3 regions of the Arthrobacter sp. TJ-266 genome follow, and region 1 is predicted to be linked to each of the others. Evidence: predicted binding sites of a transcription regulator. Region 1 holds the regulator's gene; each other region holds the start of a gene.

What was found. Region 1 encodes HrcA, which represses chaperone genes, less so after heat shock. Its sites were predicted from a motif close to TTNGCACTCGNNNNNNNCGAGTGCNAA; they were not measured.
Region 2: AC4D12_RS03975 (FmdB family zinc ribbon protein) is a predicted target of HrcA. The motif match lies at 1,236-1,262, and genes of this name have one in related genera.
Region 3: groES (co-chaperone GroES) is a predicted target of HrcA. The motif match lies at 1,877-1,903, and genes of this name have one in related genera.

Annotation. Positions count from the first base shown of each region.
Region 1 is NZ_JBZCNC010000002.1:407,605-410,874, forward strand. Features, by position in the region: gene AC4D12_RS06680 (DUF4870 domain-containing protein) at 1-326, opposite strand, end outside; gene AC4D12_RS06685 (DUF3097 family protein) at 395-1,246, opposite strand; gene hrcA (heat-inducible transcriptional repressor HrcA) at 1,427-2,446, shown strand; gene dnaJ (molecular chaperone DnaJ) at 2,544-3,270, shown strand, end outside.
Region 2 is NZ_JBZCNC010000001.1:775,679-778,948, reverse strand. Features, by position in the region: gene galU (UTP--glucose-1-phosphate uridylyltransferase GalU) at 1-419, opposite strand, end outside; gene AC4D12_RS03980 (5-formyltetrahydrofolate cyclo-ligase) at 477-1,169, shown strand; gene AC4D12_RS03975 (FmdB family zinc ribbon protein) at 1,314-1,709, shown strand; gene AC4D12_RS03970 (RcpC/CpaB family pilus assembly protein) at 1,881-2,552, shown strand; gene AC4D12_RS03965 (DUF4011 domain-containing protein) at 2,629-3,270, opposite strand, start outside.
Region 3 is NZ_JBZCNC010000001.1:747,673-750,942, reverse strand. Features, by position in the region: gene groL (chaperonin GroEL) at 1-1,367, opposite strand, end outside; gene groES (co-chaperone GroES) at 1,441-1,737, opposite strand; gene AC4D12_RS03860 (class I SAM-dependent methyltransferase) at 1,967-3,181, shown strand.

The DNA of each region.
Region 1 (3,270 bases):
ACCCAGATGAGTGCGTTGACGACGGCGAAGATCCCGCCGATCTCCGGCAGGAGGGAGAGCAGCCACGCCGTGAGCGCGAGGAGCGTGGGGGGCAGCGTGAAGTTCAGCGCCTCCTTCGACTCCTGCGCGGTGAAGGGGCCACGATCCTTGAAGATGAGGAAGATGATCAGCGAGGGGATGAACCCGAGGATCCCGCCGAAGTGCGCCAGCGTGGCGAATTGTCTGTCCTCCGATGCCGTCAGGGGAAGCGCGTTCGCCGGGGTTCCCTCGAAAGCCGGCCGGGTGCGGCCCCGCTCGTGATGCTGATGATCAGCGGTGTCTGACAACGTGCGTCCTTTGCTGGCGTGCGTCCTGCGTCTACCTCCAGAATACGTGCCGCGCCACCGTTGCGGGCTCAGGCGTTGCCGGGAGGCGCGGTCAGGAAGTCGATGACTTCCTCCACCCGGCCGAGCAGTGACGGCTCGAGGTCCGCATAGCTGCTGACACCCGCGAGGATCCTCTTCCAGCCGTTCGCCACCGCGGCCTGGTCGCGGTGCGGCCAGCCGAGGCCCGCGAGGATGCCCGTCTTCCAGTCCTGACCACGCGGGATCACGGGCCACGCGGTGAGTCCGAGGGCGCCCGGCTTCACGGCCTGCCAGACGTCCACATAGGGGTGGCCCACGATCAGCACGTGGTGGCGTGCACCGGGGACCGCCATCGCCTGGTCCGCGATGCGCGCCTCCTTGGTGCCCGGCAGGAGGTGATCCACGAGGACACCGAGCCGACGCCGGGGTCCAGGCGCGAACTCGCGGATCGCGCCGGCGAGGTCGTCCACGCCGTGGAGGGGTTCGACGACGATGCCCTCGAGCCGGAGATCGTCGCCCCAGACCTTCTCGACCAGCTCGGCGTCGTGCTGGCCCTCCACCCAGATCCGGCTGGCACGGGCGGTGCGCGCCCGCGCTCCCTCGACCCGCAGGGAGCCCGACGCCGTCCGCGTGGGGGTCGCCGCGGCACGGGCGGCGGGAGCGACGACGCGCACGGGTTCGCCGTCGAGGAGGAAGCCGTGTCCGAGGCGGAACGTGCGGGTGCGTCCGCGACGGTCCTCGAGCACCATGACGTGCAGGCCACCGGACTTCTCGCTGCGGATCACCGCGCCCACGAAGCCGGACTGCACGTCCTCGAGCACCATGTCCCGCTCCACGGGCACGTCCCGCAGGGCGGTGCGCGCGGGTGCCGAGAGGTCCTGGGCGCCCCAGCCGTACTCCATCGTCGTCGTCCCTTCGGCCTGCGGTGTCGGTCGGGAAGGCTGCCCGGCCTACCCGGCTGCCTATGCTAACAACGCCCGGGAACGTACTAGACTTGGCACTTGGGCGTGTCGAGTGCTAATCACCGACCGCCCTCCCCGAGAAGCCCGTCGATGCTGTTCGAAACCGGAGGTGACACAGGTATGAGTGAACCGCGACGCCTGGAGGTACTCCGGGCCATCGTCGAGGACTACGTGCACTCGCGTGAGCCCGTGGGATCCAAGGCCCTCGTGGACCGCCATCACCTCGGCGTCTCCTCCGCGACCATCCGCAACGACATGGCCGTCCTCGAGGACGAGGGCCTGATCGCCGCGCCGCACACCAGCTCGGGCCGGATCCCGACGGACAAGGGCTACCGCCTGTTCGTGGACCGCATCTCCGAGGTGAAGCCGCTCTCGGCACCGGAGAAGAAGGCCATCCAGACCCTGCTCGAGGGCGCCGAGGATCTCGATGACGTGATGGACAGGACCGTGCGGCTGCTCGCGCAGCTCACCAACCAGGTGGCGGTCGTGCAGTTCCCCCGCGTGGGCGGCGCATCCGTCCGCCACATCGAGTGCGTCCTCCTCGCTCCGCGGCAGGTGCTCGTGGTGCTGATCGCGAGCAACGGGACCGTCCAGCAGCGGATCGTCCGGACGCCCGTCGAACTGCAGGAGGCGGATCTCGCGGAGCTCAAGCAGCGCGTCCTGTCGGCGGTGTCGGGCGTCAAACTGACGTCGCTGCCGGCCGAGCTGCGCACCGTCGCCAACGAACTCCCCGCGACCCTCCGGCCGCACGGGGGTACGATCGTTGCGGCGCTCGAGCAGCTCGCGAGCCTGGGACGCGACGACCGCATCCTCCTCGCCGGCACGGCGAACCTCGCCCGGTCCACGGGCGACTTCCCGCTCAGCATCGGTCCGGTCCTGGAGGCACTCGAGGAGCAGGTGGTCATGCTGCGGCTGCTCTCGGAGATGGAGTACGACGCCCGGGGCATCTCGGTGAGGATCGGGAGCGAGAACCCTTACGGCGGTCTCTCCGAGGCATCGGTGGTCGCCACGGGGTACGGGCCAGACGCCGGGGCGAAACTGGGGATCCTCGGACCCACCCGGATGGACTACCCGACGACGATGGCCGCGGTGCGCGCCGTCGCCCGCTACCTCTCGAGGATCCTCGAGGAGGAGCGATGAGCGCGGCCGCCGACACGAGCGCGGCGATGGGCAGGGAAGTGACCGGCGCAGGCCGGGGTTACGAAGAGAAGTTCACGACAGGAAGCGGTGTGCAGGAGTGAGTAATCACTATGAGGTCCTCGGTGTGGCGCAGGGAGCGACGGGAGAGGAGATCAAGAAGGCCTACCGCAAGCTCGCCCGGAAGCTCCACCCGGACGTCAACGACGGCCCCGACGCGGCCGAGGAGTTCAAGCTCGTGACGCGCGCCTACGAGGTGCTCTCGGACCCGCAGAAGCGTCGGGTGTACGACACCACGGGCAACGAGAACGGCACCGACACCGGGTACGGCGCCGGGTACTCCGGCTCGGGCTTCGCCTTCCAGGACATCTTCGAGACGTTCTTCGGCGGCAGCGGTCAGCAGGGTGGGGCGCCGTCGCGCACTCGTCGCGGGCAGGACGCACTCATCAACGTGCGGATCGACCTCAAGGACGCGGTCTTCGGGACGAACAAGAAGATCGAGGTGGACACCGCGGAGGTGTGCCACGTCTGCGAGGGCAGCTGCTGCCAGCCGGGTACGTCACCGCGCACCTGCGACATCTGTGGTGGTTCGGGCCAGGTGCAGCGCGCAGTGCGCTCCATCCTCGGCCAGGTCATGACCAGTGCGCCGTGCGGCACCTGCCAGGGCTACGGCACGGTCATCCCGAGCCCCTGCCACGAGTGCAACGGGGAGGGGCGGGTCCGCGCCCGACGCACCCTCACCATCAAGGTCCCGGCGGGTGTGGGAACCGGGACGAGGATCCAGCTGTCCGGCCAGGGCGAGGCGGGGATCGCCGGTGGTCCCCAGG
Region 2 (3,270 bases), on a different contig from region 1:
TCGTCGATGAGGTCGTCACCGAGCAGCACCGCGAACGGCTCGTTGCCGACGTGCAGCTTGGCCCGCAGGACGGCGTGGCCGAGGCCCTTGGGGTCGCCCTGCCTCAGGTAGTGGATGTCCCCGAGCTCGGAGGGCCGGCGCACGGCGGCGAGCTTGTCGTGGTCGCCCTTCGCCTCGAGCGTCTGCTCGATGAACGGCACGCGATCGAAGTGGTCCTCGAGCGCTCGCTTGTTCCGTCCGGTGATCATCAGGACGTCGGACAGACCGGCGTCGACGGCCTCCTGCACCACGTACTGGATGGCGGGCTTGTCGACGACCGGGAGCATCTCCTTCGGCATCGCCTTCGTGGCTGGAAGGAAGCGGGTCCCCAGCCCGGCCGCAGGGATGACGGCCTTGGTCACGCGTGATCCTAAAGTCATGGGACCCACACTACATAACGTGCCCGCTCCGGCCCGGTGGTTGCGCACAATGGTGCGATGGAGAGTATCGCGGCGACCGTACGTGCTAAGGACAAGGCGCTGCTGCGCTCGCGGATCCGCGCTGCACGCGCCGAGATGACCGCTCATGACCGCGCACGCCAGGCGGCCGATCTCGCCCGCGAGGTGCTGGCCCTCCTCGCCGGGCTCCCGCCGTCCGACGGTTCACCGAGCGCACCGGGTGCACCGGGTGCACCGGGTGCACCGAACGCGTCCTCCACCGACCCCCGCACAGGGACGCTCGCGGCCTACCTCGGTCTCGGGACCGAACCCGACACCACTCCCCTGCTGACGGCCGCGCACCGCCTCGGGTACGACGTCGTCGTCCCCGTCTGTGAACCGGGGTACGCCCTGTCCTGGGCGGCATGGGCACCCGGCGTCCCGCTCGTGCGGTCGCCGCGGGCTCCGGTCGAGGAGCCCACCGGTCCACGCCGCCGGTTCGAGGACATCGGGGGCGTTGCCCTGATGGTGGTGCCCGCCCTGTGCGTCGATGGTTCGGGCTACCGCCTGGGCCAGGGCGGCGGGTACTACGACCGTTTCCTCGCGCAGCCGGCCGTCCGCGGTTCCGGTGTGCGGGCGATGGGGATGGTGTACCGCTCCGAGCTCCTGCCGGCGGGAGCCCTGCCGGCCGAGACCTTCGACCAGCCGCTCGACGGCGTCATCACCGCGGACGGCGCCCGGCTCCTCCCCTGAGTTCCGCCCGGCGCCTGGAGCCGAGCGGCGCCCGTGGCCCCTCCCGAGCCGGCGACCCCGTGTAGACTGGCACTCGACCCCGGAGAGTGCCAGCTCTTCGCCAGAGCCCTCCGGGAGCCACGCCGTTCGCCCAGGAGGATTCCCATGCCCACGTACGCCTACGCCTGCAAGGACTGCGGCCACGCCTTCGACATCCAGCAGTCGTTCACCGACGAGTCGCTGACGGTGTGCCCGGAGTGCGCCGGCCTGCTGCGGAAGAAGTTCAACAGCGTGGGCGTGGTCTTCAAGGGCTCCGGTTTCTACCGCAACGACTCCCGCGACTCGACGGCCACCGTCGACGCCGGGTCCTCCTCCCCGTCGTCGGACGCATCGTCCACCTCAGGAACGACGTCGGCCTCCCCGGCGTCGACGTCGTCCTCCTCGTCCTCGTCGTCCTCGTCGAAGGAATCGGCTACGGCCGCGCCGGCGTCGTCCGGTGCCTCGGGTGCCTCCAGTGCCTCCGGCAGGTCGTCGACGGGGTCCGCTGCCGCGGCTTCCTGACCTCGAGCGGAACAGGCACGTCGACCACGGTCACGGCGTCCGAAGGGGCCCGTGCCGGAGCGTGCACTCGGGCGTCCACCGGGACGGTGACGTGGGTGTGATCGGCTCGACGCTGTCCACATAGCGACTCCCCCGCGGGACGTGACCGGGCGCCGATCCTAGGGTCGAGCCATGACCCGAACCGGCACCACCCCGTCCCTCCCGCTGCGCACCCGACTCCGCCGTGCCGTGTATCGGCACAAGCGCCTCATGGCCTGCCTCTGCCTCAGCGCTGCGGCAGGCATCGCGGTCGAGGCGGGCGTGGGCGACGACGCCGCGAGCCGACCCGCGCTCGCTGCGGCACGCGACCTCGCGGTCGGCACCGTCCTGAGCGACGCGGACCTCGTGGTCGTCGACCTGCCCGAGCAGGCATCGGTCGGGAATACCCTGCTCGCCGCGGACCAGGCGGTGGGTCAGCAGCTGGCCTCGCCTCTCGCCGAGGGCAGCCTGGTCCCGGAGACCGCACTCGTCGGCGAGGCGCTCCTCACGGGCCTACCCCCGGGCACCGTCGCCGTCCCCCTGCGCCCGGATGATCCGTCGACCGTCCAGCTGCTCGCACCAGGTCAGAGCGTCGACGTCATCCTGAGCACCGGCAACGGCTATGACGTCGCCTCGGACAGCCGGGTGGTCGCACGCTCCGTCCCCGTGCTGTGGACCGCGCCGGACGGCGGCGGCGGAGCCTGGCCGGGCGAGGACGGCGACTCCGGTCTCGTGGTCGTCGCGGCCGGTTCCGAGGACGCCGCGGTCCTCGCGGGAGCGTCGAGCTCGGGCGAGGTCCACCTCGTCCTCACCTCCGGCAGCTGACCGGTGCTGGCGCGCCGCGGGTGGTGGACCAGGCAGCCCTGACAATCACTCGTCAGGGCTGCGCGTCCGGCGGCGGTCAGCCCCAGTGCGGAGGGCGCTGCTCCTCGAGCCAGGCGTCGTGGTTCTCCTCGGCGTCACCCCACGCACGCGGATCGTCCTCGCCCGCCTTCGTGGGCAGGACGGGAGTCGATCCCGGCGTCGTTCCCGTCGCGTTCTCCGCCGTGGTTCCCGACGCACCTCCCGGTGCCTCGTCCGTTTCCGGCGCCCCCCGACCCAGGGCCGAACCACGGCCCGGGTGCTGCTCGTCCTTGCGCATCCTCACCGCTTCCTTCCGTGTGGTCGGCTGGTCCGGTGTCTCCCGGGGCGGAAGTCCGATCAGTGCGGACGCGCGTTCGGCGCACCCCTCGGGATCGGTGAACACCTCGATGGTCCACAGGGGCATGTAGCGCCAGCCCATGCGCTCGAGGACCTGGGGCCGGAGCCTGCTCCGTTCGCGCACGGACATGGACCCGTACCGCTCGGTGCCGTCGGACTCGATGGCGAGCGGTGCCGGGCGCTCGTCGCGCGAGGTGGCCGCGGTGCCGTCGGCCAGGACGTCGACCGGCCGCGCCGCGACGATGTCCAGGACATCCGCGTAGTGGTCCCAGACCTCGGCGCCGCGGTGCCGCAGGCGGTCCACGAGATCGGCGACGAGCGGATCGGCGTTACCACCGGTACT
Region 3 (3,270 bases), on a different contig from region 1:
TCGGCGATCCAGCGCAGGGGCTGGGCGAGGGCGCGGCGCACGAGACCGATGGCCGTGGCGGCGTCACCCTCCAGTGCGAGGACGTCGGGGTCGGTGTCGAGCGCCTTGCCGGCGTGGACCAGCGCGGAACCACCACCGGCGACGATGCCCTCCTCGAGAGCCGCACGCGTGGAGGACACGGCGTCCTCGATGCGGTGCTTCTTCTCCTTGAGCTCCACCTCGGTCGCGGCGCCGACCTTGATGACGCCGATACCGCCGGCGAGCTTCGCGAGGCGCTCCTGGAGCTTCTCGCGGTCCCAATCGGAATCGGTGCGCTCCACCTCGGCGCGGATCTGCGCCACGCGGTCGGCGACGTCGGACTCGCTGCCCGTGCCATCCACGATGGTGGTGGCGTCCTTGGTGACGGTGATCCGACGAGCAGAGCCGAGGACCTCGAGGCCCACCTGGTCCAGCTTCAGACCGAGGTCGGGCGAGACGACCTGCGCACCCGTGAGGGTCGCGATGTCCTGCATCATGGCCTTACGGCGGTCACCGAAGCCGGGTGCCTTGACGGCGACGACGTTCAGGGTGCCGCGGATCTTGTTGACGACGAGCGTGGAGAGCGCCTCGCCCTCGATGTCCTCGGCGATGATGAACAGCGGCTTGCCGGCCTGGAGGGCCTTCTCCAGCAAGGGGAGGAACTCGGCGAGCGAGGAGATCTTGCCGGAGTTGATGAGGATGAGCGCGTCCTCGAGGACGGCTTCCTGGCGCTCGGCGTCGGTCACGAAGTACGGCGAGAGGTAACCCTTGTCGAACTGCATGCCCTCGGTGAGGACGAGCTCCGTCACGGTCGAGGAGGACTCCTCGATGGTGATGACGCCGTCCTTGCCGACCTTCTCGAAGGCCTCGGCGAGGAGGTCCCCGACCTCGGTGCTCTGGGCGGAGATGGAGGCGACGTTGGCGGTCTGCTGACCGACGACCTCGCGGGCGTTCTCGAGCAGGCGCTTGGCGACGGCCTCGACCGACACCTCGATGCCGTGTTTGAGCTGTCCCGGGGCTGCTCCGGCGGCCACGTTGCGGAGGCCTTCCTTCACGAGGGCCTGCGCGAGGACGGTCGCGGTGGTGGTGCCGTCACCGGCGACGTCGTTGGTCTTGGTGGCGACCTCCTTGGCGAGCTGTGCGCCGAGGTTCTCGTACGGGTCGTCCAGCTCGATCTCACGGGCGATCGTGACGCCGTCGTTCGTGATGGTGGGAGCGCCCCACTTCTTGTCCAGCACGACGTTGCGTCCGCGGGGGCCCAGCGTCACCTTGACGGTGTTCGCGAGCTTGTCCACGCCGGCCTCGAGGGCACGGCGGGCGGCGTCGTTGAATTCCAACTGCTTTGCCATTGTTGATTCCTTTCAGGCTTGTGCAGCGAGAAAAACCCCGGCCATTGCGGGCCGGGGCTCTTCCTGGGGGGTGCTACTTGACGACGACTGCGAGGACGTCGCGGGCGGAGAGCACCAGGTACTCCTGGCCGCCGTGCTTGACCTCGGTTCCGCCGTACTTCGAGTAGATGACGATGTCGCCCTCGGCGACGTCGACGGGGACGCGGTTGCCGTTGTCGTCGACACGACCCGGTCCGACTGCCACGACCTCGCCCTCCTGGGGCTTCTCCTTAGCGGTGTCCGGGATGACGAGACCGGAAGCAGTGGTCTGCTCGGCTTCGAGGGGACGGACCACAATGCGGTCCTCAAGGGGCTTGATAGAGACCGACACTCGGGCTCTCCTTTGCGTTCGATACCAGTGGAATGGGGCCGTCGGGAGGTGCGCATACCGTCGTCGCGGTGCCGGTGGACGCTTCCCTCGGGATTAGCACCCGCTGGGAGCGAGTGCCAACTCCGACTGTATGCAAGGGCTGGCACTCGGTCAAGGCGAGTGCCAATCGAGTTCGGGGAGGACAGCAGGGAACAGGCCTGGAACGCCCTCGCTCCTCTAGGCTGGCCGGATGGCCACGGACAACATCGCAGACATCCTGACGTCCGAGGGCTGGGAGCTGCTCAACTCCCTCGGCCCCTACACCGAGGCCGACAGCCTGCGCCTCACCGAGCAGCTCCGGAAGGCCGGGCACTCCCCCGAATTGGTGGCCGCCGCCCTGACGCAATCGAGACTCCGAGCGAAGGCCGCCGCGAAGTTCGGCCCCTTCGCGGACCACATGGTCTTCACCACCGCGGGGCTCGAGCAGGCCACGCGGCTCTCCGTGGCCGCGCGCCACGCGCAGCGCTTCGTCGACGCGGGCCTCGTGAAGGTCGCGGACCTGGGCTGCGGGCTCGGCGCGGACAGCATGGCGCTCGCCACGCTGGAGCGCGAGGTGACCGCCGTCGAGCTCGACGAGACCACGGCCGCCGCGGCGACCATGAACCTGCTCCCCTTCCCGAATGCGCGCGTGGTCAACGCGGACGCCTCCTTCGTGGACACCGAGGGGTACGACGGCGTGTGGCTCGATCCCGCGCGCCGGACCACCACGACGTCGGGGACCTCCCGCCTGTTCGACCCCGAGGCGTTCTCCCCGCCGCTCTCCTTCGTGCAGGAGCTCGCGGACGGCGGTAAGCCCGTGGGCGTGAAGATGGGACCCGGCATGCCGCACGCCGCCATTCCCGCGCACTGCGAGGCGCAGTGGGTCTCCGTGGACGGCGACGTCACCGAGGTGTCCCTCTGGTTCAATGCCCTCCGCCGTGAGGGAATCCGCCGCGCCGCGCTGGTGCTCGGTCCGCGGGGGGCCGCTGAGATGGTCTCGGGAGCGGGGTTCGGACAGGGCCCGACGGCGCCCGTGGGCGCGGTGGGCGGGTATCTGTACGAGCCCGACGGCGCCGTGATCCGGGCCGAACTCGTGGCGGACCTCGCCGAGCGGCTCGGCGGCCACCTGCTGGACCCGATGATCGCGTACATCTGTGCTCCCGATCTCGCCGACACCCCCTTCGCCCGCGCCTACCGCGTCCTCGAGGTACGCCCCTACAACGTGAAGGCGTTGAAGAGCTGGGTGCGCGCGGAGGGCATCGGCGTGCTCGACATCAAGAAGCGCGGCCTCTCCGTCACGCCCGAGGAGGTCAGGAAACTCCTGCTGACCGGCTCGGGGAAGGGCCGGAAGAAGGCCACCCTCGTGCTGACGCGCATCGGTGAGGAGCGCGTGGCGATCGTCGTCGAGCCGGTTCCGGCTCTTTGACCGGCCTGACGCGCGGCATCCCACACTTCCCGTGCCGCCGCAAGGACGATGACGCGGACCGCACCGCCGTCCCCTGTTCCTAGGCTTGG